DNA from 2 places in the Mesorhizobium sp. M1142 genome. Region 1 is predicted to be linked to the other one. Evidence: riboswitches for the same ligand, from Rfam matches in the RefSeq annotation. Region 1 holds a riboswitch; the other holds the start of a gene.
The links. Region 1 has a riboswitch for S-adenosylmethionine ahead of metX (homoserine O-acetyltransferase MetX). Riboswitches for the same ligand answer to the same signal wherever they lie in the genome.

Region 1 (15,678 bases):
GTCGTCGATGAGAAGCACGTCGCGACCGGCGACCTCGTTGTCGATGTCGCGCAGCACCCTCACCTCACCGCTGGTCGTGCCGGCGCCATAGCTGGAGATGAAGATGAACTCGACCTCCGGCGACAGGCCGACATCGTGCATGGCACGGATAAGATCGGCGGCGAAGATGAATGATCCCTTCAGCACCGAGATTACCAGAAGGTCGTGGTAGTCGTGCCCGGCGATCTCCTTGGCAAGTTCCAGGTTCCGCCGCGCAATGGCGGACGCTGAAAACAGGACTTCGATGTCCTTGCCGCGCACAACTGGCATTGGCTGCCCTTCCAGAAATGATCGCCGTGTAGGCGAAGCCGACCGAAACGGTCTTCAACCCCGTTTCTAGGCATGTCGAGCCGGCTGGCAAGGCCAAATCTTTCGCAGGACGCCCGCGAACGGTCGGATGCCCCCAGCGCGTCGCGAATCGTTTACCTGGTGACCTGTTGTTTTCTGGCGCCGTTCTAACGAACCAGCGCATGGCCGCCCGACATCCAGAAGGCGGCAAAGGCGGCACCGACGCCGGCAATCCAGAAGATCGGCCCACCGTGCACCCACAACGGCCGTTCGACGGCGGTTTCGGGCTTGCGCAACATGCCCATGCCTTCGATCGAAGGCGTGGAAATCATGCGGGCAGGCGGCGGCGCAAAGTCTGGACGTGCAAAATGGCGGGGCAGCACCTCATAGTCGGCATCGATGACGTCGGCGGTCACGTCATGCCTGATGCGTTCCGGCTCGGCGGCCGGATCGGTCATGATTTCGCCGGAAACCGGGCGCGCGGTTCGATCCTCAGCCATCATGGCCTGACGCTACAGCCCTGTTCGCCGTTCGTTTCATTTGGGTAAACGGAAATGGTTAACGCTTCCCCACCGGAACCCCTGTGACTCGCTCGAAAAGCCGCCAAATTAACCGTCGGTTAACCATGCCGGCCGATGGTCTTACCACAGAAAGGGCTGGCATCTTGCCGCCAAGAATTTCAGGTCGTCGAAAGTGATCCGCTTCGAAAATGTCGGCCTCCGCTATGGCATGGGTCCGGAGATTCTCCGCGACATCTCCTTGCACATTCCGGAGCGCTCCTTTCAGTTCCTGAGCGGACCTTCAGGCGCCGGCAAGACGACGTTGCTGCGGCTTTTGTTCATGTCGCTGAAGCCGACGCGCGGCCTGATCACCATTTTCGGCAAGGACCGTTCGCGCATCTCGCGCACCGAATTGCCGCATCTGAGACGGCGCATCGGCGTGGTGTTCCAGGATTTTCGTCTGCTCGACCATATGACCACCTATGAGAACGTGGCCTTGCCGCTACGCGTACGCGGCCGCGAGGAAGCGACCTACCGCACCGACGTCACCGAGCTGCTGAAATGGGTCGGCCTCGGCGAGCGCATGCATGTGCTGCCGCCGGTGCTGTCTGGCGGCGAGAAGCAGCGCGCCGCCATCGCCCGCGCGTTGATCGAGCAGCCCGAGATCCTGCTCGCCGACGAGCCGACCGGCAATGTCGACCCGCCGCTGGCGCGACGCTTGCTGCGATTGTTCATCGAGCTCAACCGGCTGGGGACCGCCGTGGTGATCGCCACACACGACCTCGGCCTGATGGAACAGGTCGACGCACGGCGAATGATCCTGGCCGGCGGAAGGCTGGACATCTATGACTGAGCTCTCCGTCGAACATTTCGAGGGTCAGGACGCCGCGGCGGCAAAGCCCCGCGTCCAGCGCAAGATGGCGCCGATCGTGCCGGCGCAGAACATCGCCGGCCGGGCGCTGGTGCTGGTCATCGCCATCATGACGTTTCTGTCCTGCCTGACGTTTGGCGCAGTCACCCTGGTGCGTGACACCGCCTCCGTCTGGGAGAACCAGATCTCGCGCGAAGCGACCATCCAGATCAAGCCGGTCGACGGCCTCGACATGGAGGCCGCACTTGCGCTTGCCTCGCAGATCGCCGGCGAATTCCCTGGCGTGAAAAGCGCCAGGATCGTCGATCGCGAAGCAACGGCCCGACTGCTCGAGCCTTGGCTGGGCTCGGGCCTGAACATCGATGAGCTGCCGGTGCCGCGCCTGATCATCATCACCATTGACGAGAACAGTCCGCCCGATTTCGCCGCACTGCGTGCGGCAATCACGCCGAAGCTGCCGAGCGCCTCGCTCGACGATCATCGCACCTGGGTCGACCGGCTGGTTGCTATGGCCCGCACCACGGTAACGATCGGTATCGCAGTGCTGGCGCTGATGCTGTCTGCGACGGTGCTGACCGTTGTATTCGCGACGCGCGGCGCCATGGCGGGCAATGGCCACATCATCGAGGTGCTGCATTTCGTCGGCGCCGAGGCGCGCTTCATCGCGCGCGAATTCCGCCGGCATTTTCTGGTCACCGGCATGAAGGGCGCCGCGGCAGGCGGCGCCGCGGCGATCCTCGTCTTCATCGCCTTCTCCTGGTGGTCGTCACGCAATATGGCGACACCGCAGGCCGACCAGGCGACCGCCCTGTTCGGCAATTTCGCCATCGGCTCGGCGGGTTATCTCGGGGTCGCTGTCATGGTGCTGGTGATCGGCGCGCTGACGGCGGCAACCTCCCATTTTACCGTGGTTACCTATCTCAGCGACATCGATATTCGCCAGCCGGACGCCGGCTAAAGGAAAGATCGATCACGGATGAAAACGCATCGTCACGAAAATTGCATTTTTTTCCTACCAAAGGCCGTATTTCGGGATTAACCATTTCATGATGGACGTTCGGGACTCGACCGATACCGCTGGGTGCATGCCAGTGCTGGTTGCGCGTCCGCATGAATTCGCCGGGCCTGATGAATTTGCCAAGCCGGATCAATCCGCCAAACATCAATCCGCCAAACATGGGCGGCTGCTGGCAGCCCGCTCCTTGCGCCTCTCGGCTCTCCTTCTGCTCGCCCTTGTGGCGTTGTTTGTTGCCGGCTTCGGCTGGTTCGCCAATACCGTCAGCCATCTGACGACGCCCGCCAATCCGGCAAGGGCCGACGCTATCATCGTGCTGACCGGCGGCCAGTCGCGACTCGACGCTGCTATGGGCCTGCTTGCGTCAGGCAAGGGCGAGCGGCTGCTGATCAGCGGTGTCCATCCTTCCGCCAGCCGCCGCCAGCTTCAAGCCGCGACCGGCGGCGACAAGAGGCTGTTTTCATGCTGTGTCGACATCGACCGCGCTGCGCTCGACACGATCGGCAATGCCGAGGAAAGCGCCAAATGGGTCGAGGACCATGCCTACGGCACCGTCATTCTCGTCACCAACAATTATCACATGCCGCGCAGCCTGCTGGAAATGGGCCGGCTGCTGCACGGCGCAAGGCTCGAGCCCTATCCGGTGGTCAACACCAACCTCGAGAATGGCGGCTGGCTGACCAAGCCGGAAGCGCTGCGTGTACTGTTCACCGAATATAACAAATACCTGCTGGCGCTGGCGCGCGGCATCATGCCGGTGAAGCAAACCGAGAGCGTCGCGCTGGCCGACGCCGCAGGCGGAAGCTGAACGGCACCGGCACTTTTTATCCCCTGGCTCTTATCCCCTGGCTGCTGCATCCGATCGCAAGCGTGCGATCTCCTGTTCGAGCCGTTCGATGCGCTTGTCGCGTTCGCCCAGCGCCGCCGCCACGTCGGCCGCTTCGAAACGCTGCGGGATGTGCTGCGAACAATTTGAATCCCAAGCCGAAACCGTAAACAGGATAACCTGCTCGGGTCGCGCCCTATAGTCTTGCGGCATCAGCTTTGCCGTCAGCTCGGCATCGCCCTCGACGACTTGCGCTTTGCCCCAGATCTTGATGCGCTGCCGGTGCGCATAATCGATCAGAAACAGGAAAGCCTGTGGGTTGTCGCTGAGGTTGCCCTGGGTGATGAACTGCCTGTTGCCGGAAAAATCGGCAAAGCCGATCGTCCATTCGTCGAGCACCTTGAGGAAACCGGCAGGCCCGCCGCGATGCTGGATGTAAGGCTGCCCGTCCGCATTGGCGGTCGACAGAAAGACGCTGGTCTGCGCCTCGATGAAGGCGGCGAGATCGGGCGTGATTGCCGCCTGCCAGCCGCCACGCTCCTCGACACGGGCATAGGCCTGGCGCGAGCCCTTGCGGGCCTGGATCGCCTTCACCGTCGGGGTGAAGGCGACATCGCTGGTGTGAGCGTTCATGAAGATCTCCTTAGGCGCCGAGTGCGCTGCATTGTTCGCTTACGAGAATAGGGCCTTCCGTCTTCGAGATGCAGATGCCATATCTGCAACCTATCCTTCCGTTTTTCGGAAGGGCAAATTTTCGGTAGAGCTATGGATCGCCTCCAGTCCATGTCGCTTTTCGTTGCCGCGGCGGAGACAGGCAGCCTCTCGGCTGCCGGGCGTCGCTTCGGCATTCCGCTGACGACGGTCAGCCGCAAGGTTTCGGACCTGGAAAGGCACCTGAAGACACGGCTGTTGAACCGCTCGGCGCGGCAGCTGTCGCTGACCGATGCGGGCCACGCCTATCTCGCCGCCTGTCGTCGCATTCTCGATGAGATCGGCGAGGCCGAGCGAATGGCCGCCGGCGAATACAGCGCCCCGACCGGCGAACTGATCGTCACTGCGCCGATCGTCTTCGGCCGCCTGCATGTGCTGCCGGTCGTCACCGGCTTTCTCTCCGTCTATCCCGAGGTAAGTGTGCGGCTTACACTCGCCGACCGGATAACCCAGCTGGTCGAAGAGCACATCGACCTCGCCATCCGCATCGGCGAGCTTGCCGATTCGAGCCTGATCGCCACCCGCCTGGGTTCAATCCGCCGCGTCGTTTGCGCGAGCCCGGCCTATCTCGCCGAGCACGGCACACCGAAAACGCCGCAAGACCTTGCAGGACACAGTGCAATCACCTTCGAAGGGCTCACCGCCGCCAGTTGGAGCTTCGCCACCGGCAAGACTGAATTCAGCGTGCCGGTCCGCTCCAGGTTACGGGTCAACACGGCTGAGGCAGCAATCGATGCGGCGATTGCCGGCGTCGGCGTGACGAGGCTGCTTTCCTACCAGATCGCCCCCGCCGTCCGGTCGGGTACGCTGCGCCCGGTGTTGCAGGAGTTTGAGCCGGACCCATGGCCGGTGAGCCTCGTCCATGCCGGCCAGGGGCTTCTGCCGGTGAAGCTGCGTGCATTCCTCGACTTCGCCGCCCCGCGCCTGAGACAGCGCCTGCTGCAGGCGACGTGGCAAATGTGACGAAGACGGTCCATCGCAAGAGCGGCCGATCGCCCGCCTCGCAGCGTTTCCTTTTTGCCGGCGCTTGGTGTACCAACGCACACCTCCTCACCGGGCACTTGCTGTATGCTCTATTTCCGCTCGCTGGCGTTCAATCTCGCCTTCTACCTCAACTTGATCGTCCAGATGATCCTCTGGACTCCGTATTATTTCCTGTCGCCGCGCCATCGCGCCTGGTTTGTGCCGAAATTCTGGTCGCGCACCAGCATGTGGCTCTACGACAAGGTCGCCGGCACCAGAAGTGAGATCACCGGCCAGGAAAACCTGCCTGAAGGCTCCTTCATCCTGGCGCCGAAGCATCAGTCCTTCTGGGACACGATCGCTTTCCTGCCGTATCTCGACGATCCCGTTTACATATTGAAGCGGGAGCTGACCTGGATCCCGTTCTTCGGTTGGTACATCTTGAAGATGCGGATGATTCCGGTCGATCGCGGCAGCCGCTCGAAGGCATTGAAGATGGTGATCGCCGCGACCAAACAGGAATTGGCGCGCAATCCGCGCCAGCTCATCATCTATCCCGAGGGCACGCGCCGTGCGCCGGGTGACGAACCGGTCTACAAATACGGCATCGTCGAACTTTATGCGCAACTTGGCATTCCAGTGGTGCCCGTCGCTCACGTCGCCGGCCTCTATTGGCCGCGCCGCAAATTCCTGCGCTATCCCGGTACGATCAAGGCGCGCTTCCTGCCGCCGATTCCGCCGGGCCTCGGCAAGGAAGAATTCATGCACCGGCTGATCGGCGAGACGGAAGCCGCCTGCGACCAGCTCCTCGTCGAGGCGTCGCAGACGCCGAACCCGCCGCCGATGCCGCCGACGGCGGTGAAAAGGCTTGGTGAGCTGGACGCGAAACGTGAATTGAAAGGCTGAGACACCCCGCCGCGAACGCCAGAAGGGCTCACGGCAAGACAGCCAGGGCGGCTGTTGCAATCAGCGTCACGGCAAACACCAGATTGATGATCCGCGACGCCAGCGGTTTGCGCAGCAAACGTGCAAAAGCCGCGCCGGCGAGAAGCCACAAGAGATGAATGGCAACGATCATCAAGGCGAGGACCGCCAGCTTGGCTGAAATAGCAAGACCGCCGGTGCCGGAAGACGCGCCGGCAAACACGGCGGCAATCGCCACATAGGCTTTCGGATTGGCAACGGCCAGAAGGAACCCGCCAAGGAAAGTGGGAAGCGCTGCCCTACCGACGCGTGCCGCCAGTGGCGGCGCCGTCGCTATCTTGAACGCCAGATAGAGGATGTAGGCTGCCGAGGCGACCGCCAACAGCGCTGCGAGCTTCGGCAGCGCGGTGAGAACGGCCATGATGCCCGTCGCCACCACCAAAAGCACGAGGACCGTGCCGACAACGATTCCCGAGGCATAACGGAGCGAATCGCGCAGGCCGAACGCGGCGCCGATCGCGGTGACACTTATCGTCGCCGGCCCCGGGCTGCCCATAACGATGGCCGATGCCAGCACAAGCGCCAGCAATTGCTGCCATAGCTGCTGATCGAGAAGACCCTGTCCGGCCATGCGACGTCCCTGCATCCTGTGACGATGCAGGGACGGTAGGGCAAGGCAGCGGCGCCGGTCTTGAACGATCGTGCGCGGCTATGCGCTGCCCTTGTCGAGCTCGGCGATATCGTCCGGGCTGAGCTGCAACGACGCGGCCCGCACCAGGCTGTAGAGCTGGTCGAGCGTCGTCGCGCTGGCGATCGGAGCGGTGACGCCGGGCCGCGCCATCACCCAGGCCAGCGCCACTTCTGCCGGCTTGGCCGAATGTCTGGCCGACACGGCATCGAGCGCTGAGAGGATGCGCATGCCGCGCGTGTTGAGATAGCCTTTCACACCGCCACCGCGCGGGCTTTTGCCGAGGTCGGACTCGCTGCGGTACTTGCCGCTCAAAAATCCCTTGGCGAGGCTGAAATAGGTGATGACGCCAATGTCCTCGGCTACGCACAGATCGCGCAGCGGACCATCGAAGGACGAGCGGTCGTAGAGGTTGTATTCCGGCTGCAGCACGTCGTAGCGCGGCAGGCCGCGCAGGCTTGCTACGTCGAGTGCGGCGCGCAGTTGGGCGGCGTCGAGGTTGGAGGCACCGGCATAGCGGATTTTGCCCTTGTCGAGCAGTTTCTGATAAGCGCCGAGCGTTTCCTCATACGGCGTCGCCGGGTCGGGCCAATGCGACAGATAGAGATCGACGCTATCGACCTGCAGCCGCGTCAGGGAGGCGTCGATGGCCTTTTCGATATAGGCGGCGGAAAGGTCCCTCTTGCCCTGCCCCATGTCCGAACCGACCTTGGTGATGACGACGACCTTGTCGCGGTTGCCACGGCTCTTCATCCATCTGCCGATGATGGTTTCCGATTCGCCGCCCTGGTGGCCGGCAATCCAGCGCGAATAGGAATCCGCCGTGTCGATGGCGTTGAAACCGGCCTCAATGAAGGCATCGAGGAGGTCGAACGAGGTTTTCTCATCGGCGGTCCAGCCAAACACGTTGCCGCCCAGAACCAATGGCGCGATGGATAGGTCGGTGCGACCGAGACGACGTTTCTGCAAGACTGATCTCCATGGTGATTCATGCTGGGGCGGATGGGAGCCGCCGACCGGGCTAACCTATGTCGCGCCGTGGCAACGTCAAACGCATAGCCTCTTTGCCAACCCGCCGGCGCTTCACAAAGCCGCGACCCGCCGCGCCGTGTCCGGCTCAAGGCGCTGGTCCCGGATATCCAAACCAGCAGCCTCTGAAGAAACGATCTGGCAAATCTGGCACATAGATTGTCAAATCTGCCAATTCTGACTTTTGCCGGCCGACCGTAGGTTCCGCCGCGCCGACGCGGTCGGGCCGGGCCCAGACTGTTGGCCTGGGATCATTTGTTATGGAGAACGGCATGAAAGCAATCGTATTTGACGCCATCGGTTCGCCGCGCGACGTGCTCTACATGGACGACCTGCCGATGCCGCGCATCGGCGACGGCGAGGTGCTGGTCAGGATGGTCTCGGCTTCGATCAATCCGGGCGACTTCCTGTTTATCCAGAACCTCTATCCCGAACCGAAGAAGCCGCATTTTCCCCGGCAGATCGCGGGAAACCACGGTGCCGGCATCGTCGAAGCCGTTGGCGCGAACGTCTTGCTGGAACCGGGCACGCTTGTCGCGTTCAGCTATTATGGCAGCTGGGCCGAGTACGCGGCCATTCCCGCCGAATGGCTGATCCCGTTACCTGCGGACTATCCGGTCGAACGCGCCGGGCAGATGGTGAACCCCATTACCGCGTGGGATCTGCTGACGGATTCCCGTGTCCGGCCCGGGCAGTGGCTGGCTGTCACGGCCGGCTATTCGTCGATTTCAACAATGGTGATGCAGTTCGCCCAACGACGCGGCATCAACGTCATCGCGCTTGTGCGGCGCTCGCACCAGAGCTTCGACCTGAAGACGCTTGGCGCCTCTGCCATTCTTGACCTTTCGGACTTGAAGGCAAGTATCCGGGAAGCGGTGATGGATATCACCGGCGGCGCCGGATTGAACGGGATTGTCGACAATGTCGGCGGACCTGTCAGCGGCGAATTGATCCGCACCCTGGCGCTCGGCGGGCAGATGGTGATCAATGGCGGAATGAGTGCTGAGCGCTTCGAACTGCACAATTTCGATGTGCTGCTGAGCGGCGTCGAAATCAGGGCAAATATCTATCGCTACTTCTTTTCGCCGCCTGCCGAAGCCGACCGGCCTGTCCTACGCGAGATCATCGACATCTTTGGCCAGCCGGGCTTCCACGTTCCTGTCGGCGGTCTCCACGCGCTGACCGAGTTCAAGCTTGCGGTGGCAAACAGCCTGGATCGCGCCGATCTTGGTAAACAGATTTTCAGGATGTAGCCCGCGTCACGACACCGAAAACATCATGGTAACGCGATAAAAGGCGCTATGTCGTGATCCGTCTCGTCACGTCTTCCAGCCAATGATCGCTTATACCCAGTGCTTCGAGGTGCTCCAGCGTACTGAGCACGTAATCCTCATTCCTCCCCGACTGGCCGACGGCGCCGCGAACGACGGCCGCCGCCTCGGCCGGGTCGAGCGCACCGGCATATTGCTCATGGCTGCGGTCCACGACATAGGCGATGGCTTCGACCGTCCGGCTCCCATCCGTTTCACTCTTGTCGAGGCGAACACTGAGCACACGTTCGAGATAGACGTTGGTGACCAGCTCGCGTTCGCGCAGATAGGTGATGACCTCGTTGCGCAGCTCGCCTGGGACCCGGAACGCCAGCCCGATGCAGGAGCCGCCGCGGTCGAGTCCGAGCACCAGGCCCGGCCGTTCGCGCGTGCCGCGATGCACGAAAGAATAGACGCAGAGCGAACGGCGGTAGCCATGCAGGCGGGCACGCCGCGTCTCGACATGCGCGAATCCCGGCCGCCAGATCAGTGAGCCGTAGCCAAAAACCCAAAAATCGCCCATATCGCCAAGCCTGATTGTAACGAACCACTCCACCGGTGGTGTTTCAGTCCGTCTACCTGTTGTTGCCGCAAGCGACAGCCCGCCCGTGCCACCGCGTTAACGAAAGCCGCAGCATGACGTCAAGTGACGAGCGCCAGCCGCCCAGCCAGCGTCGCCGCCTGTTGTGGCTTGCCGCTTTCATTCTCGTGCTGTTCGGCATCTACAGCGCGGGCTGGTTCTACCTGGCGGATCTGGTCGAGAGCGCCGCCGACAAGGCGGTCGCCGATCTCGATGACAAGGGCGTCAAGGCCGACTGTGCCAATCTCGCGGTCAGCGGCTATCCCTTCAGCTTCACCCTTTCCTGCGACAGTCTGGCTTACGAGGACGACAGCCGCAACGTCGCGGCCTCGACAGGCAAGATCAACGCCGCCACCCAGATCACGCGGCTTCTGTCGCCTGCCGCCGAGCTTAGGGGGCCACTCAGGACCTCCGTTCCCGGCATGACCCCGCTCTGGATCGACTGGGATGATCTGCGGGCCGACATGAAGCTGTCCTGGCCGCTGCCGAGACGCCTCTCGCTGCAGGCAGAAGGCCTGTCCGGCCAGACCGATCCCGCAGACGATACCGATCCCGTCTCGCTGTTCAGCGCCGGAACTGCCAGCGGGCAATTGCGCCCAAACGGCCCGGACATCGACTATGCCGGCAATTTCACCGATCTCGAAATCGACGCGGCGGCCATCGACGGGCGCGTCTTGCCGCCGCTCGATGGCAGCGGCGATGTGACGCTGAAGAACGGCGTGATGCTGATCATGGCAAACCCGAAGAGCCTGCGCGGCCTCGCGGCCGAAATCCACGAGCTCGATCTGTCGTCCGGAACTGCGCGCATCACCGTTTCCGGACCGCTGTCGGTCGATGACGGCGGTCTCATAAATGCCGATCTGACGATCAAGCTCAATGATCCAAAGGCCGTGGCGGCGATCCTTGCCACCGCCATCCCCGAGCAGAAGAAAGAGATCCAAACCGGCTTTGCCGGACTGGCGCTGCTCGGCAACCAGCCGTCGATGCCGCTGAAGATCGTCAGGGGCAAGGCCTCGCTCGGCTTCATCCCGCTCGGCAAGATCAAGCCGCTTGACTAGGCGGTCGGGACTGCGATCGGCCTGCCGCGGCTTATCCCTTCGGCGGGTGTTCGACTGCCTGGCGACCGAAATCCGGTACGTCGATGTCCTGGCCGGCCTCGATGATCGAGCGGCGGACGGCGCGGGTGCGGGTGAACAGGTCGAACAGCTTTTCGCCGTCGCCCCAGCGGATCGCCCGCTGCAGCGAGGACAGATCTTCCGAGAATCGCGCCAGCATTTCGAGGATGGCATCCTTGTTGTGCAGGCAGACGTCACGCCACATGGTCGGGTCGGATGCGGCGAGACGGGTGAAGTCGCGAAAGCCGGAAGCCGAGTATTTGATGACCTCGGACTTGGTCACCGACTCCAGATCGTCGGCGGTACCGACGATGTTATAGGCGATGATGTGCGGCAGGTGCGAAACGATGGCCAGCGTCATGTCGTGATGCTGCGGGTCCATCGTGTCGATGTTGGAGCCGCAGCGGCGCCAGAATTCCGAGAGCCTTTCCAGTGCCGCGGGATCGGTGCCGGGCAGCGGCGTGAAGATGCACCAGCGGTTCTCGAACAGTTCGGCAAAACCCGCATCTGGTCCCGACTTTTCGGTGCCGGCCAAAGGATGGCCGGGAATGAAGTGCACGCCATCAGGCACATGCGGCTGCATCTGCGCGATCACCGATGCTTTGGTCGAGCCGACATCGGTGAGGATGGCGCCCTTCTTCAGCGCCGGCGCGATCTCCGCGGCGACGATACCCGAAGAGCCGACCGGCACCGAAACGACGACCAGATCGGCATCGCGAACCGCCTCTTTCGCATCCGTCGTGTAGGTGTCGCCGAGGGCGAGTAGGCTTGCCCGCGCCAGCGTCGCTTCGCTGCGCGTCGAAATCGCGACTTGGCCGGCGAGCCCCTCGCGGCGGATGACGCGGGCCAGCGACGAGCCGATCAGGCCGATGCCGACCAGCGCGATCTTTTCGAACATCGGTGAGGTCATGGTGTTCTAGCTTTTCAGGAATGTCGCGAGTGCGGCGACAACGCCGCGGTTGGCCTCTTCGGTGCCGATGCTCATGCGCAGCGCGTTCGGAAAACCGTAGCCGGAAACGCGCCGCAATATGTAGCCGCGCGCACTGAGGTAGTCGTCGGCGGCGGCCGCCGAATGCTTTTTGTCCTCGCGAAAGTGGATAAGGATGAAATTGCCGACGCTCGGTGTCACCCGCAGCCCAAGCCCGCTTAGTTGCTCGGTCAGCCATGCCAGCCAGGTCTCGTTATGCGCCACGCTGCGCTCGATATGGACGCGGTCGCGGATCGCCGCGATACCGGCCTCGATAGCCGTCGCATTGACGTTGAAAGGCCCGCGCACGCGGTTGATCGCGTCGATGATATGCATTGGCGCATACATCCAGCCGATCCGCGCGCCGCCCAGGCCCAACTTGGAGAAAGTGCGGGTCATGACCACGTTTTCTGCGCTACCCACCAACTCGACGCCGGCTTCATAATCGTTGCGCCGGACATATTCGGCGTAAGCTGCATCCAGCACCAGAAGCACGTTTCGCGGCAGGCCGGCATGCAGGCGGCGCACCTCCTGGAACGGCACGTAGGTGCCGGTTGGATTGTTGGGATTGGCAAGGAAGATGATCCTGGTACGCGGCGTCACCGCGGCAAGGATTGCATCGACATCGGCGCGTTCATCGGTCTCCTTGACCGTAACCGGGACGGCACCGGCCGATTGTATGTAGATCTTGTAGACCATGAAGCCGTGTTCGGTGATGATGGCTTCGTCGCCGGGCGCGAGGTAGGTCTGCGCCAGCAGGCCCAGAATCTCGTCGGAGCCGTTGGAGCAGACGATGTTCGCCGGGTTGAGCCCGTGCACCTCGGCGATCGCTTCCCTCAGACGCCTGGCGCTGCCGTCGGGATAGACCGCGAGCTTGTCGGCGACCGCGCGCGCGGCCTCTATCGCCTTTGGCGAAGGGCCGAGCGGGTTCTCATTCGACGACAATTTGTGGACCTTGGCGACACCTTCAGGCGCCGCGCTCTTGCCGGGTACATAGGCTTCGATGTCCATGATGCCGGCGCGGGGCCTTGGACGTGTCTGATCCGGTATCTGGCTCATTCCATGAAATCCGTCGAGAGTGCCTCCATCCGGAAGCCGCAGCGGAAATACAAGCCGTGGCCCGGAATGTCGAGGGGCGGCAATTCGGGATCAAGAACTTGCCGTTGACGAAGCCATGCGTCGGTCCTAGAAGAGCAGCGAAAGTTCCGTGGTGATTTGGCCGGTCGGCTTGCAGCCACGTTAAACAACTTGCTAAAGGGCCGTTTGCATCTTGTAACCGGCTTTGCGAAGGCATGGCCGGTTTTTTGTTGCCCTGGCTGGTTGTTGCCCAGACTGGCGGTGGACAACTGAAGGCGGGCAAGGAGATATGATGGTCGCTTTGCGCGCGCGAAAAACCAACAACGAGGCCGACCAGCCGTCGAGCCCGGTGTTGCGTTTCGGCGCCGACAAGCCGCTCAAGCTCGACGCCGGCACGCTGCTGTCGCCCTTCCAGATTGCCTACCAGACCTATGGCACGCTCAACGACGCGCGCTCCAACGCCATCCTCGTCTGCCATGCGCTGACCGGCGACCAGCATGTCGCCAACACCAATCCGGTGACCGGCAAGCCAGGCTGGTGGGAAGTGCTGATCGGCCCCGGCAAGATCATCGACACCGATCGTTTCTTCGTCATCTCGTCCAACGTCATCGGCGGCTGTCTCGGCTCCACCGGCCCCGCCTCGACCAATCCCGCCACCGCCAAGCCCTACGGGCTCGACCTGCCGATCATCACCATCCGCGACATGGTGCGCGCGCAGCTGATGCTGGTCGAGCATTTCGGTATCGAACAGCTGTTCAGCGTGCTGGGCGGCTCGATGGGCGGCATGCAGGTGCTGCAATGGGCCTCGAGCTATCCCGAGCGCGTCTTCTCGGCGCTGCCGATCGCCACCGGCGCCCGCCATTCTTCGCAGAACATCGCTTTCCACGAGGTCGGCAGGCAGGCAGTGATGGCCGACCCGGACTGGCATGGCGGCAAATACTTCGAGCACGGCAAGCGGCCGGAAAAGGGGCTGGCGGTGGCGCGCATGGCCGCTCACATCACCTATCTGTCGGAAGCAGCGCTGCACCGCAAGTTCGGCCGCAACCTTCAGGATCGCGAAGCCCTGACCTTCGGCTTCGATGCCGACTTCCAGATCGAGAGCTACCTGCGCCATCAGGGCATGACCTTCGTCGATCGCTTCGATGCCAACTCCTATCTCTACATGACCCGGGCGATGGACTATTTCGATCTCGCCGCCGACCATGGCGGCCGGTTGGCCGATGCCTTCGCCGGCACCAAGACGCGCTTCTGCCTGGTTTCGTTCACCAGCGATTGGCTGTTCCCGACCGAGGAAAGCCGCTCGGTCGTGCACGCGCTGAACGCGGCCGGCGCCTCGGTCTCGTTCGTCGAGATCGAGACCGACCGCGGCCACGACGCCTTCCTGCTCGACGAACCGGAACTGTTCGCCGCCATCAAAGGCTTCATCGCCTCGGCGGCGCGGGCGAGAGGGCTCGGCGCATGACCCCGAAAAGTTCCGGATTGTTCGGATCAGGACCATGCGCCAGGCAAGTGACGAGCCCATGAGCGTCAACCGCGCCCAGCGCGTCGACCTCGAGGTCATCGCCGATCTCATCCCGCCGCAGTCGCGGGTGCTAGACGTCGGTTCCGGCGACGGCCTGCTGCTCGAATTGCTGCAGGCGACCAAGAAGGTCGACGGTCGCGGGCTGGAACTGTCGCAGCGCGGCGTCAACGAATGCGTGGCGCGCGGCCTGTCGGTCATCCAGGGCGATGCCGATAAGGATCTCCAATTCTATCCCGATAAGGGCTTCGACTTCGTCGTTTTGTCGCAGACCTTGCAGGCGACCCGCAATCCGAAATTGGTGCTCGACGAACTGCTCAGGATCGGCAACCGCGCTATCGTCTCATTCCCAAATTTTGGTCACTGGCGGGTGCGCTTTTCGCTACTGTTCAACGGCCGCATGCCGGTGACCAAGGACCTGCCCTATTCCTGGTATGACACCCCCAACATCCATTTCTGCACCATTCGCGATTTCGTCAATCTGTGCGACGAGCTTGGCGCGACGGTGGAAAAGGCGACCGCGCTCGACGCCAATGGCCAGCGGATCGGCTTCTCGATGCCGTGGTGGTTCTGGAATTTTTTCGGCCAGCAGGCGGTGTTTCTGCTGAAACGATAAGAGCCAATCGTCGCGGATCGTCCCCTTATTCGAGAACGTCGGTGGCCTTGTGCGGGTGCTGGACGCCATCGACCAGGACCACGTCGGACTGAGAATTCTCGGTGCGCAGCGGCAAGATCTCCTGATAGGCGGGCGAGCGGTACCATGCACGCACCTGCTGCATGTCTGGAAATTCGATCATGACGAGGTGGCCCGGCCAGGTGTTTTCAACGACTTCCACCTCGCTGCCATGCACGATGAAGCGCCCGCCAAACGGCTCCAGCGTGGCATCGATCTTGTGCAGGTACTCGACGATCTGCGGCCCCGGCGTGACCTGGCGCATATGCGCGACGGCGTAGGCGGTCATGGCTGTACTCCCTGGTGGTCGAAGCCGGACAACCGGCTTGATGGGAGCAGTTTGCCGAGACCTTGCACGCTGGTCGATTACCCCCGAGGTAATGACACTGAATACAAAACCGACGCGCCTCTGCCGTTGCTGCTCCGAACAGGGCCGTGCGCGAGCCCTGCTGTCACCTGAAAAATATTTCCGCCTGGCGCCGATGATTTCCGCACGCCTGCGCTGTCCTTATCGATGAGCGCGCCTGGATGGTCCGGCGGCCGGGAGCAGAGAGGTGATCCATGGGATCGTTGCAAGGTCAGA
Region 2 (15,678 bases), on a different contig from region 1:
GATCCACGAGGCGCTCGAGCGCATTCGTGCCGGCGCCAAGAGCCTGGCGGATGCCATCGTCGCTGCCGCTGCGAAGTAATCCTGGAATTCCTGATGTCCCTTCGCCATTTTACCGATCTTTCTGCCGTTTCCGAAGGCGATCTGCGCTTCATGCTCGACGACGCAGCTGTGCGAAAGGCAAGGCTCAAGGCCGGAGAACGCAGCAAGCCGCTCGAAGGCAAGGTGCTGGCGATGATCTTCGACAAGCCGTCGACGCGCACGCGCGTATCGTTCGACGTCGGCATGCGGCAGTTGGGTGGCGAGACGATCATGCTGACCGGCACCGAGATGCAGCTTGGCCGCTCGGAGACCATTGCCGACACGGCCAAGGTGCTGTCGCGCTATGTCGATGCCATCATGATCCGCACCACCTCGCATGACCGGCTGTTGGAACTGACGGAAAACGCTACGGTCCCCGTCATCAACGGGCTGACCGACGAGACCCATCCCTGCCAGCTGATGGCCGACATCATGACCTTCGAAGAGCACCGCGGTCCGGTGGCCGGCAAGACGATCGCCTGGACCGGCGACGGCAACAACGTGCTGCATTCGCTCCTGGAGGCATCTGCGCGGTTCCAATTCAAGCTGAACGTCGCCGTGCCCGAGGGCAGCGAACCGGCTCAGAAGCATGTCGACTGGTCGAAAGCCAATGGCGGCAAGCTGAAATTCACCCGCTCGCCCGAGGAGGCCGTTCACGAGGCCGACTGCATCGTCACCGACTGCTGGGTGTCGATGGGCCAGGAGCACCGTGCCCGCGGCCACAATGTCTTCCTGCCCTATCAGGTCAATGCGGCACTGATGGCGAAAGCCAAGCCGGACGCGCTGTTCATGCACTGTCTGCCGGCGCATCGCGGTGAGGAGGTTACCGACGAGGTCATCGACGGACCGCATTCTGTGGTGTTCGATGAGGCCGAGAACCGGCTCCATGCCCAGAAGGCGGTCCTGGCCTGGTGCCTGGGCGCTTGATACGGGCCGCGATGATCCGGGCCGGCCTGATCTGCGCCGCCTTGATCCGGGCCGCCTTGATCCGGGAGTGGGTGGTGCCTATCTCAGGCGCATCACGCAAATCGAGCGCGTCTCGTCGCATGCGCCCCGGAGGGCGGCATCGCCGCGCCCCGGAGCTTTGTCATGTTGGAAACTCATCAATTGGCTGAACATAAACCCAAGCTCGGCGAATTCGGCTACGCCGGCGACGATCATGTCTTGCCGTTCGAGGTCGGCCCGCTCGACGTGCGCGGCCGCACCGTCCAGCTCGGGCCGATGCTCGACGCCATTCTCAGCCGCCACGACTATCCCGAGCCGGTCGCCCGGCTCCTGGCCGAAGCCTGTGTGCTGACGGTACTGCTCGGAACTTCGCTGAAATTCGAGGGCAAGTTCATTCTGCAGACCCGCACCGACGGGCCGGTCGACATGCTGGTCGCCGATTTCTCCACGCCGCACGCGCTGCGCGCTTATGCCCGCTTCGATGCCGACCGGCTGCAGGCTTTGACTTCTGCCGGCGAGACGTCACCGCAGACGCTGCTCGGCAGCGGCGTCCTGGCGCTGACCATTGACCAGGGCGCTCACACGCAGCGCTACCAGGGCATCGTCCAGCTCGACGGCGTCACACTGGAAGATGCCGCACGCACCTATTTCCGCCAGTCGGAGCAGATTCCGACGGACCTCCGCCTTTCGGTTGCCAAGCTTCTGACGCCCGGCGTCGGCGGTGCCCGCGAGCAATGGCGGGCCGGTGGCCTGCTGGCGCAATTCCTGCCGCAGTCGGCGGAGCGTATGCGCGTACCCGACCTTCCCGGTGGCGACGGCGATCCGCGTGAGGAAATCCATGACCCGACCGACAATTCCTGGCAGGAGCTGCTGGCGCTGCTTGGTACCATTGAACCGACCGAGCTGATCGATCCGACGATCGGCGCCGAACGGCTGCTTTACCGGCTTTTCCACGAGCATGGCGTCCGCGTGTTCGGCGGCGTGCCGGTCGCCGACCAGTGCTCATGCTCGAGGGAGAAGATCCGCGGCATTCTCGAAGGCTTTTCCGCCGAGGAGATCAGGGACAGCACCGAGGATGGCAGCATTCACGTCGCCTGCGAATTCTGCTCGAAGCAATATGACTTCGACCCGGCGGAGTTTGCAGCGGCTGGATGACGGCCCTCAATTGACGGTGCGCCGCGTGCCCGGCAAATCGAGCGAGAAGGCGGGGATGGCGACGTCGAACGTCTCGCCCCGCTTGTTGCGCATTGTGTAGTGCCCGACCATGATGCCGGACGGGGTCGAGAGCGGGCATCCGGACGTATACTGATAGCTGTCGCCGGGGTTGAGTCCGGGTTGCTCGCCGACGACCCCGGTGCCGCGCACTTCCTCGACTTTGCCGGTACCGTCGGTGATGTGCCAGTAGCGTGAAAGAAGCTGCACGAACTCATCCGACTGATTGTCGATGGTCACCTGGTAGCCCCAGACATAGCGGTTTTGCGGCGGATCGGAGTGATCCTCCAGATAGAACGGCCTGACCTGCACTTCGATGTTGCGGGTGACGGCGCTGTACATAAACTGCTCCAAAGCAATGTAGATGGAACTTTCGATGCTCAGCGCAGTTTGGTCAACGATGCGCAGCATCTTCTTGCCCGATCTCAAGCGCAGGTGCCGAAAAACAATGTCATTTGAGTGACACATGACAATGATGGTGTGCAGGCTTGTGCCGGACGACTCAGCGTTCTGTCGAATTGTTGAAAACGGCTGTCATGCGGCCGGCATTTCTGGAGTGACCAGATCTCGATGGAACCGACATACGCAGCCGCCCTCCTTTCCATAGCCCTCCTTCTTTCAAATCTCGCCAGCATCCTGTTAGCTTCGCAGAAGCTGAAGCGACCAGCCAGTATTGCACCGCCCGCGGCCAACGCGCCGCCGGTATCGATCGTCATCCCGGCGCGCGGCGTCGAGCCGTTTGCCGAAGAGACGCTGGAGCGCGCCTTCTCACTCGACTGGCCGCGCTACGAACTCATCTTCTGTGTCGCCCATGCCGACGACCCGGTGGTCAAGCCGATCACCGCCGCAATGGCGCGCTTTCCAGCTATTCGCGCCCGCCTTCTGGTCGGTGACGACCGCATCAGCGGCAATCCAAAACTCAACAATTGCGTGAAGGGTTGGGAGGCGGCGCGTTATCGCTGGGTCATCCTTGCCGATTCCAACGTGCTTATGCCGAGCGACTACGTCCAGTACCTGATGGCGGCGTGGCGGCACGACACTGGCCTCGTCTGCTCGACGCCGATCGGCTCGCGGCCGGACGGCTTCTGGGGGGAGGTCGAATGCGCCTTTCTCAACACGCTGCAGGCACGCTGGCAGTACGCTGGAGAGGCGCTCGGCCTCGGCTTCGCCCAGGGTAAGAGCATGTTGTGGAACAAGCCAATGCTCGATGCCAATGGCGGCATCCGCGCGCTTGCCGCCGAGATCGCCGAGGACGCCGCCGCGACCAAGCTGGTCAATGGGCTCGGACTGCGGGTCAATCTTGTCGCCTCTCCCTTCGAACAGCCGCTCGGCCGGCGCACGCTTGGCGAGATCTGGTCACGGCAGGCGCGCTGGGCGCGGCTGCGCCGCGTCACCTTTGCACTGTTCTTTGCCCCCGAAATCCTGATCGGCGCGGCACCGCCGCTAGTGCTTGCACTGATCGCTGCGGCTGACGCCGGCGTCAGCCTGCCGGCAACCGCCATCGCCGTGCTGGTCGCGGCCTACCTGCCGGAATGCGCCTTGGCCTCGGCCAAGGGATGGCACCTGTCGCCGCGCACGATCCCGGCGATGATGGCACGAGACCTGATGCTTCCCGCCATTTGGGCGCGCGGATGGCTGAGCGGCGCCGTCGACTGGCGCGGCAACGTGATGACTATCCAGACAAAGACTGTCGCGGAGCTGGAAGAGACCCCGTCCGGCGCCTGATCGGCACGTCCCCGCTGCCTCTGTTCGGCCCGCCCTTATCCGGCAACTCTCAGTGCCTGCTCGATGTCTTCGAGCAGGTCGTCGGCGTCCTCAAGGCCGACTGACAGCCTGAGCGTTCCCGGTCCGATGCCGAGCTCGGCGCGGGCTTCATCAGTCAAGTTCTTGTGTGTGGTCGTCGCCGGATGGGTGATCAGGCTCTTGGCGTCGCCGAGATTGTTGGAAATCAGCACGACGTCGAGTGCGTTCTGGAAGGCAAAGGCCGCCTGCTTGCCGCCCTTCACATCGAAGCAAATCAGCGTCGAGCCGCCTGACATCTGCTTCTTGACCACGGCCGCTTGCGGGTGGTCGGCGCGGCCGGGATAGATGACGCGGGCGATTTGCGGGCGCTCGGCCAGGAAATCCGCGATGCGGCCGGCACTTTCCGTCTGCTGGCGTACGCGTAGCGGCAGCGTCTCCAGGCCTTTCAGCAGCGTCCAGGCATTGAAGGGCGAGAGGCTGGGGCCGGTGTGGCGGAAATAGTCATGCAGATTCTCGTCGATCCATTTCTTGTCCGACAGAACGATGCCGCCAAGACAACGCCCCTGGCCGTCAATATGCTTCGTGGCCGAATAGACGACGATGTGGGCGCCGAGCTGCAGGGGTTTCTGCTGCAAGGGCGTAGCGAAGACATTATCGACGATCAGCCTGGCGCCGATCGAATTGGCAAGTGCCGCGACGGCGGCAATGTCGACTACCTCCAGCGTTGGATTGGTAGGGCTTTCCAGGAAAAACAGTTTGGTGTTTGGCTTGACCGCCTTTTCCCAATTGGCGATGTCGGTGCCGTCGACCAGCGTTGCCTCAATGCCGTATTTCGGCGCCAGCGTCTCGATCACCCAGCGGCAGGAGCCGAACAGCGCGCGCGCCGCCACGATATGGTCGCCCGCCTTGGCGCTACACAGCAGTGCTGCCGTCACCGCCGCCATGCCGGATGCCGTCGCGCGCGCGTCCTCGGCTCCTTCCAGCGCGCACATGCGTTTCTCAAACATGTCGACCGTCGGATTGGCATAGCGCGAATAGATGAAGCCCGGCTCCTCGCCCTTGAAGCGGGCCTCCGCCGCTTGCGCCGTCTCGTAGACATAGCCTTGGGTGAGATACATCGCCTCGGAGGTCTCGCCGAAGCCGGAACGCAGCGTCCCGGCATGCACGAGTGCGGTCTGAGGCTTCCAGTCGCGCTTCTTGGTCATCATTCCATCCAAACACCAAAATTGGTCCAAACAACAAAAAACCGGCCGCGAAAGTCGCAACCGGTCCATATGGCCTTGCGGCCGACGGTCCTTTAGCGACTTGTTTAACGTGGCTGCAAGCCGACCGGCCAAATCACCACGGGATAACGAGCTTTAGACCCGCGCCACGCTTGCGTCAATTGCCGGCATGATTAAGAGGGTTGTACCAAGCAGGTGCCAAAGGCGTCCACGGTCGGACCTGCGACAGAACAAGACCTCGCCCGGCCTTCGAACGGAGCCAGACCCTTGCGGCAGACAGGCATTCTTCCCGATCAGCATATTTCCGAGCTGTTCCAGACGGGCGCGCTGAAATCGCCGCGCATGCTCGATGCCGATCAGATCCAGCCGGCCAGCCTTGACCTCAGGCTCGGCGACAAGGCCTGGCGAGTGCGTGCTTCCTTCTTGCCCGGCCCGGACCACAGGGTTGTCGACAAGCTCGACCGGCTGAAGCTGCACGAGATCAACCTCGCCGAAGGTGCGGTGCTGGAAACCGGCTGCGTCTACATCGTGCCGCTGCTCGAAAGCCTGGCGCTGCCCGCCCATATTTCCGCCTCCGCCAACCCGAAAAGCTCGACCGGACGGCTCGATATCTTCACCCGCGTAATGACCGACCGTGGCCACGAGTTCGACAAGATCGCCGCTGGCTATGAAGGCCCGCTCTATCTGGAGGTCAGCCCGCGCACTTTCCCGATCATCGTGCGGACCGGCTCGCGGCTGTCGCAGATCAGGTTCCGCACCGGCAATGCGCTCTTGTCGGAAAGCGAGCTGCACGAGTTGCACCGCGCCGAAATGTTGGTCGCCACCGAACCACCCAACATCTCAGGCGGCGGAATCGCGCTGTCGATCGATCTCGACGGCGACAAGGACGGGCTGGTCGGCTATCGCGGCAAGCACCACACCGGCCTGGTCGACGTCGACAAGCGCGCCGCGCAGGATGTCGTCGATTTCTGGGAGCCGCTCTACAAAAGCGGCGCCGGCGAGCTGGTGCTCGATCCGGACGAATTCTACATCTTGGTGTCGCGCGAGGCGGTCCATGTGCCGCCACTCTACGCCGCCGAAATGACGCCTTTCGACCCGCTGGTCGGCGAGTTCCGCGTCCATTATGCCGGTTTCTTCGACCCGGGTTTCGGCCATTCGGCGTCGGGCGGCACCGGCAGCCGGGCGGTGCTCGAGGTGCGTAGCCACGAAGTGCCGTTCATCCTCGACCACGGCCAGATCGTCGGACGGTTGGTCTACGAGCACATGCTGAAACGGCCGCAGGCGCTCTACGGCACAGATCTCGGCTCGAACTATCAGGCGCAGGGCCTGAAACTGTCCAAGCATTTCCGCGCCGCGCGATGAGTTTGGAACTGCCAATCTCCCCCACGAGGGGGGAGATCACGCTGTCATCGACGCCTCAAAGCGCCTTCACCGCCACCTTCACCGGCTGCTCGATTTCAAGCGGGTTGCGCAGCGGCAGGCCGAAATCCTGCGCCTCGATTTCGAATACGTCACCGGCCTCGGTCCTGATGCCGTCGGCGAAGGACAGTGTTGCCGTGCCGAACATGTGTACATGCACATCACCCGGCTGGCGGAAGGCCGAGTATTTGAAGTGGTGATGCTCGAGATTGCCAATGGTGTGCGACATGTTCGCCTCGCCCGACAGGAACGGCTTTTCCCAAAGCAGCTTGCCGTCGCGCAGGATGCGTGAAGCGCCGCGGATATCGGACGGCAGGTCGCCGATCAGGATCTCCGGGCCGAACGAAGCGTTACGCAGCTTGGAATGGGCGAGGAAGAGATAGTTCACACGCTCGGTGACGTGGTCGGAAAACTCGTTCGACAGGGTGAAGCCGACGCGGAATGGGGCGCCGTCGTCGCCGATCACATAGATACCGGCGATTTCCGGCTCCTCGCCGGCATCCTGGGCGAAGGCCGGCGACACAAGCGCCGCACCGGGCGCCACCGCCATAGTGCCGTTGCCCTTGTAGAACCATTCCGGCTGCACGCCGATCTGGCCCTTCGCCGGCTTGCCACCCTCAAGCCCCATGCGGAACATCTTCATGGAATCGGTCAGCTGTTCCTCGCCGTCCGTGCTGAGCTTCTTGTGCATGGAATCGCGGGTCGCGGCGGAGCCGAGATGCGTCAGCCCGGTGCCGGTGAGATGGAGATGCGCCGGATCGGGATGGTTGATCGGCGACAGCAGTCGTCCCTTCTTGTAGGCTGCGTCCAGATCGATGGTTTCGCCGAAGCCCTTGCGCTCGATCAGGGCGACAAGCCCGCTGCCGGTGCGCGCGGCTTCCATCGCCAGCGAATAGACGCTGCGCGCGCCGTTGATGACGCGGGTCTTGCCGCCGTTGCGGGCAACGACGCGGATCGTCTCGGCGTCGTCGAGGATCTGTGAGATCAGCATGGTAACCCTCTCTGAATTGCGGGCTTGGCGTGCCTTTCTTGGCAAACCCTGCCCGGCGCGGCTCGGACCGTTGTCCGCGCCTCGATTGAAATTCTTCGTCCGGATTGCGCTCGCGGATCAGGTCCCTCGAGGGACTTCTTTGCGCCGCCCGGCAGCGCCGCGATGTGACCCGTATGCCTCCTGGTTGCCTCTCAAGCCTTGTTCTTGTTGTAGACGTCGAAGACGACGGCGCCGAGCAGCACCAGGCCTTTGACCACCTGCTGCCAGTCGACATTGACGCCCATGATCGACATGCCGTTGTTCATGACGCCCATGATGAAGCCGCCGACCACCGCGCCGATGACCTGGCCGACGCCGCCCATCGCCGAAGCGCCACCGATGAACACCGCGGCGATGACGTCGAGCTCGCTGCCGAGGCCGGCCGCCGGCACAGCCTGCCCCAGGCGCGCTGCGATAATCAGGCCGCCGAGTGCCGACAGCACGCCCATATTGATGAACACCATCAACGTCAGCCGTTCGGTCTTGATGCCCGATAGCTGGGCTGCCTTGGCATTGCCGCCCATCGCATAGATGCGGCGGCCGATCGTCATGCGTTTGGTAACGAAGACGAACAACGCGATCAGCACACCCATCACCATGAGAACGATGGGGAGGCCCCTATAGGTGGCGAATTGGTAAACGAGAAACAGCGCCAGCGCGCTGATCACCAGGGTCTTGACGACGAACAGCGAGAAGGGCTCGGCTTCGTAGCCATGCTTCTCGCGGGTGCGCCGTGCCCTGAGCCCGAAATAGGCATAGGCGAGCACGGCGACGAGGCCGATCACGATCGTCGTCAGGTGCAGCGTGAGGCCGCTGCCGACAATGGTTTTGCCGGCGGCGTTCACGGTTGGCGGTATCAGTGTCAATGGGCCGATCAGGTCCGGAATGAAGCCGGAACTGAGCGCCTTGAAGCCGACTGGAAGCGGCCCCACGGAAGACCCGCCACCGAGCAGCGCCTGGCAGATGCCGCGGAAGATCAGCATGCCCGCCAGCGTGACGATAAAGCTCGGTATTCGGTGATAGGCAATCCAGTAGCCTTGTGCCGCGCCGATCGCACCACCGACGATCAGGCAGATGATCGACACCACCAGCGGATTGCTCAATGGGCCAAGCGGCCAGATGACCATCATCATCGCCGCCAGTGCGCCGATGAAGCCGGCGACTGAGCCGACGCTGAGATCGATATGGCCCGAAACGATCACCAGAAGCATGCCCAGCGCCATCACGATGATGAAGCTGTTCTGCTGCACGAGATTGCTGAGGTTCACCGGCTTGAACAGCGTTCCGGACGTGGTGAACTGGAAGAACACCATGATTGCGATCAACGCCAGCACCAACCCGTATTCGCGCAGATTGGTGACCAGCGCCGAGACGGCAATGCGAGGTGCCTGTTGTATATCCTGGGCGACGCCGGTTTGCGGCCCGGGAGCGCTTTCGGTGCTCATGATGCTTTCCCTTCTCCACGGACGATGGCGCGCATGATCTTTTCCTGGCTGGCGTCGCTCGCCGCCATTTCGCCGACGATGCGTCCTTCGTTCATGACGTAGATGCGGTCGGTGATGCCGAGCAGTTCGGGCATTTCCGACGAGATGACGATGATTGCCTTACCCTCGGAGGCGAGACGCGCGATGATCGTATAGATTTCATATTTGGCGCCGACATCGATACCGCGTGTCGGCTCGTCGAGGATCAGCACTTCCGGATTGGCGAACAGCCATTTCGACAGCACCACCTTCTGCTGATTGCCGCCAGAAAGGTTGCCGGTCATCTGGTAGACGCTTGAGGCGCGGATATTGGTCCTGCCGCGATAATCGTTGGCGACGGAAAGCTCGCGCAAATCCTCGATCACGCCATGGCGCGAGACGCCGGGCAGGTTGGCCAGCGTGATGTTATGCTTGATATGGTCGATCAAGTTGAGACCGTAGGTCTTGCGGTCCTCCGTAACATAGGCGATGCCGTGTTCCACCGCCTTGCTCACCGAAGAGACATCGATCGGCTTGCCGTTAAGGAACACCTCGCCCGTGATGCGACGGCCATAGGACCGGCCGAACAGGCTCATGGCAAACTCGGTCCGGCCGGCGCCCATCAGCCCGGCAATGCCGACCACCTCGCCCTTGCGGGCGTTGAGGTTGATGCCCTTGATGACCTGCCGCTCGGCATGGATGGGATGGTAGACCGACCAGTTTTTCACTTCGAGAACGGTCTCACCGATCTTCGGCTCTCGCGGCGGGTAGCGGTCGTCGAGCGAACGGCCGACCATCGACGTGATGATGCGGTCCTCCGAGATGTCCTTCTTGGCCAACGTCTCGATGGTCCGGCCGTCACGGATGATCGTGACCTTGTCGGCGACCCGGTTCACCTCGTTGAGCTTGTGGGAGATCAGGATCGAAGTGATGCCCTGCCGCTTGAATTCGAGCAGCAGATCGAGCAGCGCCTGGCTGTCCTTTTCGGACAGGCTCGCCGTCGGCTCGTCCAGAATGAGCAGCTTCACTTCCTTGCTGAGCGCCTTGGCGATCTCGACCAGCTGCTGCTTGCCGACGCCGATATTGGTGATCAGCGTGTTGGGGTCTTCCTTGAGGCCGACCTTCTTGAGCAGGGCGCTGGTGCGCGTCTCGTTGGCATTCCAGTCGATGACGCCGTATCTGGCCTGCTCGTTGCCGAGAAATATGTTTTCGGCGATAGACAGCATCGGCACCAGCGCAAGCTCCTGGTGGATGATGACGATGCCCTTGCGCTCGCTGTCATGGATGCCTTTAAAATGGCACTCATCGCCGCGATAGATGATCTGGCCGTCATAGGTGCCGGACGGATACACACCCGACAGCACCTTCATCAGCGTCGACTTGCCGGCGCCGTTCTCGCCGACCACGGCATGGATCTCGCCTTCCTCGACCATGAGCTTGACGTTCGACAGCGCCTTGACGCCTGGAAACGTCTTGGTGATGTCGCGCATCTCCAAAATCGTCGATGCCATTGAGAATACCACTCCTGCGAGGTCCGCAAACAATACCGGGCTGGCTCGCCAACGAAAAGGGGCCCTGCCTGCGCAGGACCCCAGGCTTTGTAACCGCGATTACTTCAGTTCTTCGGCCTTGATGTAGCCGGAGTCGACCACCAGCGCCTGGTAGTTCGACTTGTCGACGTCATGCGGCGTCAACAGGATCGAGGGAACGACCTTGACGTCGTTGTTGTAGGTCGTGGTGTCGAGGCCTTCCGGCTTGCCGCCCGAGAGCACCTTGTCGACGAGTTCGACCGTCGCCTTGGCGAGTTCGCGGGTGTCCTTGAACACGGTCGAATACTGTTCGCCGGCAATGATCGCCTTGACCGAAGCGGTCTCGGCGTCCTGTCCGGTGACGATCGGCCATGGCTGATCGGCAGTGCCGTAGCCTACGGCACGCAGCGAAGCGATGATGCCGCGCGACAGGCCGTCATAGGGCGAGAGCACGCCATCGACGCGGCTGCCGTCCGAGTAGTTGGCGGAGAGCAGATTGTCCATGCGGGCCTGGGCGGTTGCCGCCAGCCAGCGCAGCGTGCCGACCTTGTCCATGCCCATCTGGCCGGACTTCACGACGAGGGTCTTGTCGTCGATCAGCGGCTGAAGAACCGACATGGCGCCGTTATAGAAGAAGAACGCATTGTTGTCGTCCGGCGAACCGCCGAACAGCTCGATGTTGAACGGACCCTTCTTCTCGGGATAGCCGAGGCCCTTGAGCAGCGATTTTGCCTGGATGACGCCGACGCCGAAATTGTCGAAGGTGGTGTAGTAATCGACATTTGGCGTCTTCTTGATCAGGCGGTCGTAAGCGACGACGACGACGCCTGCGTCATTCGCCTTCTGCAGCGCATCGCCCATCGTGGTGCCGTCGATCGAAGCGATGATCAGCGCCTTCGGGCCCTTGGTGATTTCGTTTTCCAGCTGGCTGAGCTGGTTCGGAATGTCGTCCTGCGCGTATTGCAGGTCGACAGTGTAGCCCAGAGCCTCGAGCTGGGACTTGACGGCGTCGCCATCGTTGATCCAGCGCTGCGAGGTCTTGGTGGGCATCAGCACGCCGACCAGGCCTTCGCCCGCCTGCGCCGGCAGCGTCATAGCCGCGATGCCTAGGGCCGCGACGGCGGCCAGTGTCTTGATAATCTTCACATTAACTCTCCCTGGTTGATGGACGCGTACCCTTGGGTTTCGTGGGCCGCGCAATCGTGCAGGAGCGCCAAAGGCGCCGCTGCCGTCAATCGATCTCCGGTATCCTCCCAATCGGCCCCGAAACTCTGGGTTCAATCGATACGAGTTTTCTCTCGTCGCCGATCGTCAAGTGTCAGGACGCGCGAAGGGTGTGTCGCTTTGCCATAACTGTCAAATGCGATCTTTGATGGTTGCTATATCGAGACTGATATGGCTTAGGCTAGTGAGGACGCTGCCGGATTTTGCCGGGGCGCCGGGCGTGCGAGTAGGGAAAAATCATGGCGGCGCTGCGAAATCCTGGCGGAATATCAGCCGGTTACGATGAAATCCCGGGCGATGGCGGAACCTTGCTGCGCAGCGGCTTGAGCCTGCGTCACATGCGCATGATCGCAGCCCTCGACGAGCACGGCCGGGTGAGCGCCGCGGCCCAGGTCATGAACATCTCGCAGCCGGCGGCCTCGCGCATGATCGCCGAGATGGAGGCCGTGCTCGATGTCAAGCTCTGCGAAAGGCTGCCGCGCGGCATCACGCTGACGCCCTATGGCAAGGCGTTGGCACGGCGCGCGCGATCGATCCTGCTCGAGATGCGCGAGGTCGACCGTGAGATTTTCGAGCTCAAGGCGGGCAAGGGCGGCTCGGTGTTCCTGGGAGCGGTAACAGCACCGGCGATCGAGCTGGCGGTACCGGCGATCCGCGAGATCCGGCGCCTCTATCCGCGCATCGAAATCACCATGCAGGTCGAGACCTCGAACGTGTTGGCGCGCGAGCTGATCGCCTCGCGCCACGATTTCATCATCGCCCGCATCCCCGACGACCTCAATCCGCGGCTGTTCGAAGCCCGCGTCATCGGCGTCGAGAAGGCCTGCCTGATCGTGCGCCGCGGCCACCCGCTGACCAAGGGCAAGGTGGTGCGGCTGGAAGACACCGCCGCCTATGACTGGGTTTTCCAGTCGGGCGGCTCGCCGCTGCGCCAGGCGATGGAGAGCAACTTTCTGAACCGAAATATCGCGTTGCCGGACCGCATCCTCAATACCAGCTCGCTGCTATTGACTCTGGTCATGGTCGCGCAATCCGACGCCATCGCGCCGGTTTCGATCCAGGTCGCGAAGTTCATCCAGAACCCGGAAGGCCTGGCCGGCGCCATCGATGTTGTCCAGACCGAGTTCGACATCGAGGTCAGACCCTACAGCCTGATCACGGTGAAGAACCGCGCGCTGTCGCCGGCAGCCAAGATGCTGCACGATTTCATTTTGCGAGAGGTGGGCTGAGGCTTGGAGCGAATAGCGGGGCGCATTCCGTGGCCCCGAGCGGCGCCGGTGCACGTTGGCAATAGCGAGGATGCTCAAAAAAGCCCGCCAGCAGAAGCCAGCGGGCAAAGGGTAGACATTCCGGTTGGGGTCATTCGAGGCCCCGCCGACCCTCAATGTGAAATATTCCAGGAACCGGTACATCGGCCAAACAGATGAAAGGCGGCCAGCCGGGTTGCAAAAAACTGCCTATAAATCCGCTGGTTTTCAGATTGGCCAAAACAAGTGCAATGCACTGGGGCAAAAGCTGGAGCGGGTAGCGGGAATCGAACCCGCGCGTTCAGCTTGGGAAGCTGACAAGCTACCATTACATCATACCCGCGCTGGTTCCTCCGATATCATGGCCCGGCGCCGATGCGCAATCCCGGTTTGAGGGCTCGGCTTGATGCAGGGCTGTCAACTGCGTATTTCTGGGCATGTGCCCGAATCGCGGCACCCGACTGTGGAGACAGGCCTTGTCCGCACTGAACCGCTTTCTCGGCGATACGCCGCTCCGGGTGATCCTTAAGCTGCTTGTGGTGTCGTTCCTCGTCGGCTTGGTCATGAATGCCTTCGGCTGGTCGCCGATGGACGTGCTTTACGGCATCCGCAAATTCTTCATCGACCTGTGGAACTTGGGCTTCCACGCCATCGACCGTTTCCTCGGCTACATCCTGCTCGGTGCTGCAATCGTCGTGCCGGCCTTCATCCTGCTCAGGATCGCCAATTTCAGGAAGTGAATTTCAGGCGTATTCCGCAGCCAGCTCGAACAGGATGGCGTGGCGTGCGGCGAGTGCTGCGACATCCGCCGAATAGCCGCCGCCGATGACCCCGCACACCGGGATATCGAGCGTGCGGAAATGGCGGATCACCATATCGTCACGGGCGCGCAGCCCGTCATCCGTGAGCGACAACCTGCCGAGCCGGTCCTCGACATGGACATCGACGCCGGCATTGTAGAAGACGAGATCCCAGCGCCTTCGCGCCGACAGCTCCGGCAGGATGGCGTTCAGCCGCTCCAGATAGGCTGCATCGCCGGCGCCGTCGGGCAGGGCGATGTCCAGATCGGAGGCGATCTTGCGCGCGGGGTAGTTGCGGTCGCCATGCATGGAGAAGGTGAACACGCGCGGCTCGTCGCCCAGGATGTCGGCCGTGCCGTCGCCCTGATGCACGTCGAGGTCGACGACCAGGATGTTTTGGGCAGCAGCTTCGGCAAGCAGCACCAGCGCGGCAACGGCTACGTCATTGAAGGTGCAGAAGCCGGCGCCGTGCGCGCGCCGCGCATGATGGCTGCCGCCGGCGGTGTTGCAGGCGGTGCCGGTCAGCAAGGCCAGCCGCGCCGCCAGCACCGTGCCGGCCGTTGCGAGCTGCGCCCTCAGCGAAACCCGCTGTCCAATGGGGAAACCGATCTCGCGCTCGATCCTCACCGGCACTTCGCAGGCAAGCACCTGGTCGACATAGTCTGCCGCGTGGGCAAGCTTCAGCCATGATGGCCGCGCCGCCTCCGGCATGTTGAGCGCTTTGGGCTGCGCCAGGCCGCGCGCCCGCAAGGCATCCATCAGCAGCGGATATTTGCTCATCGGGAAGCGGTGGTTGACCGCGAAGCCGGCGTCGTAGTCGGGATGATGAACGATCTGCAAGGGCATGGGACGGGCGGTGCGCCAGAGGCGGGTTTCGGTTGACCATAGCGGGGTGGATGGTTGCGCGAGGTCCCCAAATTGGGGCACATCGGCCAGCCGATCAAGCCGCAACAGGAAGCAACACGCGTTTGGAGCAGGCTTTACCCACCGAAGCCCACGCCACCGAAGCCAGGGCCTTCGTCGTCACCAACCGCTCGGTGCTCGCCATCGCCGTGCCGATGACGCTCGCCTATCTGACGACGCCGTTGCTCGGAATCGTCGACACGGCGGTGGTTGGGCAGTTCGGCGATGCCGCCCTTCTCGGCGGCCTGGCGGCCGGCGCCCTGATCTTCGACGTCGTTTTCACCACCTTCAACTTCCTGCGCTCCGGCACCACCGGCCTCGTCGCCCAGGCCTTCGGGCGCGGCGATGCGCTGGAGGAGCAGGCGGTGTTCTGGCGCGCCGTGCTGATCGCGGTCGTCGCCGGCGTCGTGCTTGCCGCGCTTGCGCCGCTGGTTTCCGCCGCCGGGCAATGGTTCATCGGCGCCGAACCGCGCGTCAGCGCGGCGATGGACGTCTATATCCGCATCAGGATGCTCGCAGCGCCGTTCTCGCTGATCAATTACACCATCCTTGGCTACGTGCTTGGGCGCGGCGAGGGCGGGCTCGGGCTGATGCTGCAATTGATACTGAACGGCATCAATATCGCTCTCTGCTTCCTGCTTGGGCTGGAGCTCGGCTGGGGCGTTGCCGGCGTTGCCTGGGCAACGGTCACCGGCGAATTCGTCGCCATGCTGCTTGGTCTTACCATTGTCGGCCGGCGCTTTTGGGCAGCGCCCACGCTGCCGCGCCACCGCGTCCTCGACTTGCCGGCATTCCTGCGCATGATGTCGCTCAATCGCGATATCATGATCCGCTCCTTTTCGCTGCTCGCCGCCTTTGCGCT

Region 2: it holds a riboswitch for S-adenosylmethionine, as region 1 does, so the genes downstream of both, NKH42_RS08970 (O-succinylhomoserine sulfhydrylase) here and metX (homoserine O-acetyltransferase MetX) in region 1, are expected to answer to the same signal.

The regions. Positions count from the first base shown of each region.
Region 1 is NZ_JAMYMK010000003.1:332,721-348,398, reverse strand. Features, by position in the region: gene hpt (hypoxanthine phosphoribosyltransferase) at 1-309, opposite strand, end outside; gene NKH42_RS08140 (hypothetical protein) at 495-785, opposite strand; gene ftsE (cell division ATP-binding protein FtsE) at 1,021-1,680, shown strand; gene NKH42_RS08130 (cell division protein FtsX) at 1,673-2,656, shown strand; gene NKH42_RS08125 (YdcF family protein) at 2,745-3,521, shown strand; gene NKH42_RS08120 (pyridoxamine 5'-phosphate oxidase family protein) at 3,552-4,172, opposite strand; gene NKH42_RS08115 (LysR family transcriptional regulator) at 4,305-5,213, shown strand; gene NKH42_RS08110 (lysophospholipid acyltransferase family protein) at 5,319-6,119, shown strand; gene NKH42_RS08105 (LysE family translocator) at 6,148-6,768, opposite strand; gene NKH42_RS08100 (aldo/keto reductase) at 6,847-7,794, opposite strand; gene NKH42_RS08095 (quinone oxidoreductase family protein) at 8,127-9,107, shown strand; gene NKH42_RS08090 (gamma-glutamylcyclotransferase) at 9,154-9,687, opposite strand; gene NKH42_RS08085 (DUF2125 domain-containing protein) at 9,801-10,802, shown strand; gene NKH42_RS08080 (prephenate/arogenate dehydrogenase family protein) at 10,834-11,769, opposite strand; gene hisC (histidinol-phosphate transaminase) at 11,776-12,885, opposite strand; SAM riboswitch at 13,024-13,101, shown strand; gene metX (homoserine O-acetyltransferase MetX) at 13,196-14,365, shown strand; gene metW (methionine biosynthesis protein MetW) at 14,424-15,038, shown strand; gene NKH42_RS08060 (DUF1330 domain-containing protein) at 15,064-15,384, opposite strand; gene NKH42_RS08055 (SDR family NAD(P)-dependent oxidoreductase) at 15,657-15,678, shown strand, end outside.
Region 2 is NZ_JAMYMK010000004.1:109,513-125,190, forward strand. Features, by position in the region: gene NKH42_RS08945 (aspartate aminotransferase family protein) at 1-79, shown strand, start outside; gene argF (ornithine carbamoyltransferase) at 94-1,005, shown strand; gene NKH42_RS08955 (Hsp33 family molecular chaperone) at 1,168-2,178, shown strand; gene apaG (Co2+/Mg2+ efflux facilitator ApaG/CorD) at 2,185-2,577, opposite strand; gene NKH42_RS08965 (ceramide glucosyltransferase) at 2,806-3,960, shown strand; gene NKH42_RS08970 (O-succinylhomoserine sulfhydrylase) at 3,996-5,186, opposite strand; SAM riboswitch at 5,256-5,333, opposite strand; gene NKH42_RS08975 (2'-deoxycytidine 5'-triphosphate deaminase) at 5,469-6,563, shown strand; gene araD1 (AraD1 family protein) at 6,619-7,611, opposite strand; gene mmsB (multiple monosaccharide ABC transporter permease) at 7,803-9,095, opposite strand; gene mmsA (multiple monosaccharide ABC transporter ATP-binding protein) at 9,092-10,624, opposite strand; gene chvE (multiple monosaccharide ABC transporter substrate-binding protein) at 10,724-11,788, opposite strand; gene NKH42_RS09000 (LysR family transcriptional regulator) at 12,106-13,095, shown strand; tRNA gene NKH42_RS09005 (tRNA-Gly) at 13,383-13,456, opposite strand; gene NKH42_RS09010 (DUF6460 domain-containing protein) at 13,551-13,853, shown strand; gene NKH42_RS09015 (histone deacetylase family protein) at 13,857-14,759, opposite strand; gene NKH42_RS09020 (MATE family efflux transporter) at 14,810-15,678, shown strand, end outside.